Regions from separate parts of the Lysinibacillus sp. COL-1 genome, predicted to be linked through region 2. Evidence: riboswitches for the same ligand, from Rfam matches in the RefSeq annotation. Region 2 holds a riboswitch; the other holds the start of a gene.
What was found. Region 2 has a riboswitch for S-adenosylmethionine ahead of AC6BKE_RS09560 (MetQ/NlpA family ABC transporter substrate-binding protein). Riboswitches for the same ligand answer to the same signal wherever they lie in the genome.
Positions count from the first base shown of each region.

Region 1: it holds a riboswitch for S-adenosylmethionine, as region 2 does, so the genes downstream of both, AC6BKE_RS04895 (cyclase family protein) here and AC6BKE_RS09560 (MetQ/NlpA family ABC transporter substrate-binding protein) in region 2, are expected to answer to the same signal.

Region 1 is NZ_JCAWSJ010000003.1:107,663-109,853, reverse strand. It holds gene AC6BKE_RS04905 (helix-turn-helix domain-containing protein) at 1-130, shown strand, start outside; gene AC6BKE_RS04900 (YuzC family spore coat inner layer protein) at 254-652, shown strand; SAM riboswitch class I at 748-854, shown strand; gene AC6BKE_RS04895 (cyclase family protein) at 943-1,680, shown strand; gene AC6BKE_RS04890 (DedA family protein) at 1,723-2,191, opposite strand, start outside.
Region 2 is NZ_JCAWSJ010000004.1:242,409-244,599, forward strand. It holds gene AC6BKE_RS09560 (MetQ/NlpA family ABC transporter substrate-binding protein) at 1-817, opposite strand, end outside; SAM riboswitch class I at 906-1,010, opposite strand; gene AC6BKE_RS09565 (PPC domain-containing DNA-binding protein) at 1,135-1,638, shown strand; gene AC6BKE_RS09570 (pyridoxal phosphate-dependent aminotransferase) at 1,760-2,191, opposite strand, start outside.

The sequences.
Region 1 (2,191 bases), on a different contig from region 2:
TTCTATGTGGAAAAATCTAGCTGCAGTTAAAACCAACTGTGTATATGAAGTGGATTTTTTAACATGGATGAATTACGGTATTCTGTCTCATAGTAAAAAAATTGATGATGTCTTACATGTTCTCGGCTAAAAGAGGAAGCTCACTTTGGCTTCCTTTTTAAATGATTAGGACAGACATTGCACTGCAAAATAACACCTAAAGACGTTTAGCTACATAAGATAAGATATCAGCTATAGGATAGGAGGAATTACATTGTATTACAATCCTTATCCGTACTTTGTTCATCCTTATCATTACCCAACGTCGCCACTTGCCCAGCAGCTTGCCGTTAGACCTATTCCTCAACATTTAGCAATGCCGAACACTACCCCCTTTCCACCTGTCGACACACATAAATTAAAAATGTCAGCTACACGGATAAAGGCGATCATGCAACAGGCTCAATTGCTTACGGATAAAATTGATAGCTCTCAACAATTTGCACATGATCTAATGAATGCTGCACAGCTTTCAAATAAAACAGAGGTTGATAAATTAATCACATCAACAGGCATTACGATGAAATTTGATGCAAATTATACACCAGACAATTTCAGAATACGTCTTATGGATAATGGTTGTTGTGGCATAACCATAAATTTAAGTTGGTAAAAAAATTTACCCTTATATCTCTATCGAACTTGTAAACTATAAAATTCTATGCTAAAGTGTTTTTATTATTATTTCTGAAAATTCTTATATCACTTTTCTTATCAAGAGAGACGGAGGGATTGGCCCGATGAAGTCTCAGCAACCAGCTCAACAGTATGGTGCTAATTCCAATTGGCAAAATTTTAAGCCTGAAAGATGAGAAGAAGAACTACCGTTGCTTATTCTGGAGTCCTCTTCTAAGGGGACTCTTTTTTATGTTCTACTAATTTTAACAGAAAGCAGTGAAATCAATGTCAAACCAACTTTTACAAGCATTACAATTATTAAAATCAAAACAATGGGTTGATTTAACACATACATTCGGCCCTAATTCCCCACATTTTTTTATGTTTGAAGATGCTAAATTTGAAACATTATTCTCTCATGATGACGGGTTCTTCGCACAACAATTCACGTTCCCAGGACAATATGGCACACATATCGACCCACCCATTCATTTTGTGCGAGACTCCCGCTATCTAGAAGAATTAGAACTAAAAGAACTAGTTCTTCCTCTTGTCGTCATTGATAAATCACGAGAAGCTGCTAACAATCATGACTTCTCGCTAAGTGTGCAAGATATTTTTGATTTTGAAGCACAACATGGAGTAATTGAAGCAGGTACCTTTGTAGCGCTACGTACAGATTGGAGTAAGCGCTGGCCAGATAAAGAGGCATTTAGTAACCAAGATATGGATGGACATAACCATATACCAGGCTGGGGCTTAGAGGCATTACAATTTTTATTGAAGGAACGTCAAATAAGTGCACTTGGCCATGAAACATTTGATACTGATTCAGCCGCTGATTTTCACAAAAATGGTAAGCTAGATGGCGAATACTTCGTGCTTGAACAAAACATCTATCAAATTGAGTTGATGACTAACTTGGACAAGCTACCTGCGAAGGGGGCAATTATCTTCAATATCGTCCCTAAGCCTGAAAAGGCATCTGGATTCCCTGTACGCTCATTTGCTATTTTGCCATAACACAAAGGTCTGTACGATTCATATGTTGAATCATACAGACCTTTATTTTCGTATATTTCTTTTTTTGAATAGATAGTAAACGATGAGCATTACGAGGCCAAACAATAGGATAAGATAAATACTATAATGGGATAAATAATAACCAACAAACCGCCACTTCTCCCCAAGCATCCTCCCTAACGTTATAAATGTGAAAGTCCAGATAAATGCCCCTGTATAGGCAAAAAAAGCAAACTTTCTATATGGATAATTATTAATTGCCGCAATATAGGCTGTCAGATGCCGTACACCAGGTATAAAATAGCCTATTAATAATAAAGTTGGCCCAATTTTAGTAAACAGTTGTTTTGTAAAATCAATTTTTTGCTCCGTAATATGAATTTTGGGTCCATATTTCTGCAATAATGGTAAGCCAAAACGATAGCCGATATAGTAGCTTAAGGTAATACCGCCAACTGCACCAATCATTGCACTTACTAAAGCGGGAATGTGTTCAAGGCTTTCTATATAA
Region 2 (2,191 bases):
TTACTGAACCTTTGAATTCTTCTTCAATGAATTGACGTACTTCATCAGATTGGTAAGCCTCAACGAACTTTTTAATTGTTGGGTCATTTTCATTTTCTGCACGTACCACAATATAGTTCACATATGGAGAGTCAGTAGATTCTAAAAGAATAGCGTCATCTTTAGGATTAATGCCAGCTTCCAATGCGAAGTTTGTATTAATAGCTGCTACATCTACTTCACTAAGCTGCTTAGGAATTTGAGCTGCCTCTAATTCGATGAATTTTAAATTCTTTTTGTTTTCTTCTACATCACGGATAGAGGCTGTTAAATCTGCCCCATCTTTTAATTTTATATAGCCTGCTTCCTGTAAAACAAAGAGGGCACGAGCACCATTTGTTGGGTCATTTGGTAAACCAAATGTTGCACCATCCGGAATGTCCTCAAAGGATTTATATTTTTCAGAGTAAATACCCATTGGATTTAAAATCGTTTTGCCTACTGGTACTAAATCTGTATCATGATCTTTATTAAACGTATCGAGGAAAGGCTCGTGTTGATAGCTATTCGCATCAAGATCACCTTCAGATAAGGATGTATTAGGTAAAACATAATCAGAAAATGATTTAAGCTCTACTTCTAGCCCATTTTCTTTGGCTACTTTCGCTGCAACTTCTGCTATTTGTTCGTGTGGACCAGACGTGACACCTACGACGATTTTATTTTCATTAATTGCTTCAGCTTGACCTTTACTCTCTTCTTTAGAGCCACAACCTGCTAGAGCTGCTGCTAATGTAAGACTTGCTAAACCTACTAAAAATTTATTTTTCTTTTTCATGAAAACTACCTCCAAGATTGTTTTTATCGGTTTTTGAAAATAAAAAAACTCTCTTACAAACTAAGAGAGGCTCATGAAAAAATGTCCTCTCTTATCTATCAAACGATAATCGTTTGCAGGATTTAGCACCTTCCTTCTAAAAGGAGGTTGCCGAGCTTCATAGGGCCAGTCCCTCAGCTACTCTTGATAAGAGATTTATCATATTTTTTTTGTAATTCCGATAGAACTAATATAATTTATAGGTTATAGTAAGTCAATAAATATTTTTTTAAATTTTTTATATTATTATAATATTTCGTCATGAAAGAGGGATAGCAATGTCTGTAAGAGTTAATTATGGTATAGGTTCATTTGGCAAGGTTGTGAGTGCTCGATTGCTAATGGGTACAGACATTATTGAAGGAATGGAGGCACTTTGTGAGGAGAACCATATTGAGTCAGCAACAATTGTTAGCTGTATAGGTAGCCTTCAAAAGAGTAGCTTTGTTTATTTAGTACCTGATGAAACATCACAGATTAACGTAAGTTTTAGCGATGTCATAAAAAAAGAGGGGCCACTTGAATTGATCCAAGGCTCTGGCGTAGTATGTAAGCGCGATGGGGGATATGAAACACATTTCCATGGTTCTATGAGTGATCAATGGGGCATCGTGTCAGGGGGGCATTTAATGAAGAGGGGGAACCCTGTTATTACGGCTGACATAGTGCTAGCTGAGGTTCAAGGCATCCAGCACTTTCGAAAATTTGATGAAGAAACAGGCCATGTTCAATTTTATCCATTAGAACACGGTTTACAGCAGCCAAGGAAAATTGAAAAATAGCGAAAATGATACTAACTTTTTCTTTTCACTGAGCTGCATGTTCCTTACTGAATTAAAAAATGTTAGACCGAGCTTATAATCGGTCTAACATTTTTACTTTTGTCCCAGCCTCATGTCATGGTTAAGGGTTGAATAATTGTAATTGTTCGATTCTATGGATTGCTTCACGTAAGCGTTCCTCGCTAACAAGTAAACCAACACGGATATAGCCTTCGCCATATCGGCCGAAACCATTGCCTGCTGCTACAGCGATATCAGCCTTTTCCAATAATAAATCGGCAAACTGCTCGCTAGTATAGCCGAATGGTACAGGGAGCCATGCGAAGAAGGAGCCTTTTGGAGCCGTTACATGCCAACCAATTCTTTGAGCTTCTTCAATGAGTACATTGCGGCGACCTTCATAGGTAGCTCGCAGTTCATCCACACATTCTTGGGAAGCTGTAAGTGCCGTTGCTGCTGCTTGTTGAATAGCAGGGAATTGACTACAAAACAGATGATCCTGAATTAGATTAATGGCAGCAATAATGTCGGCATTACCGACAGCGAAGCCTAT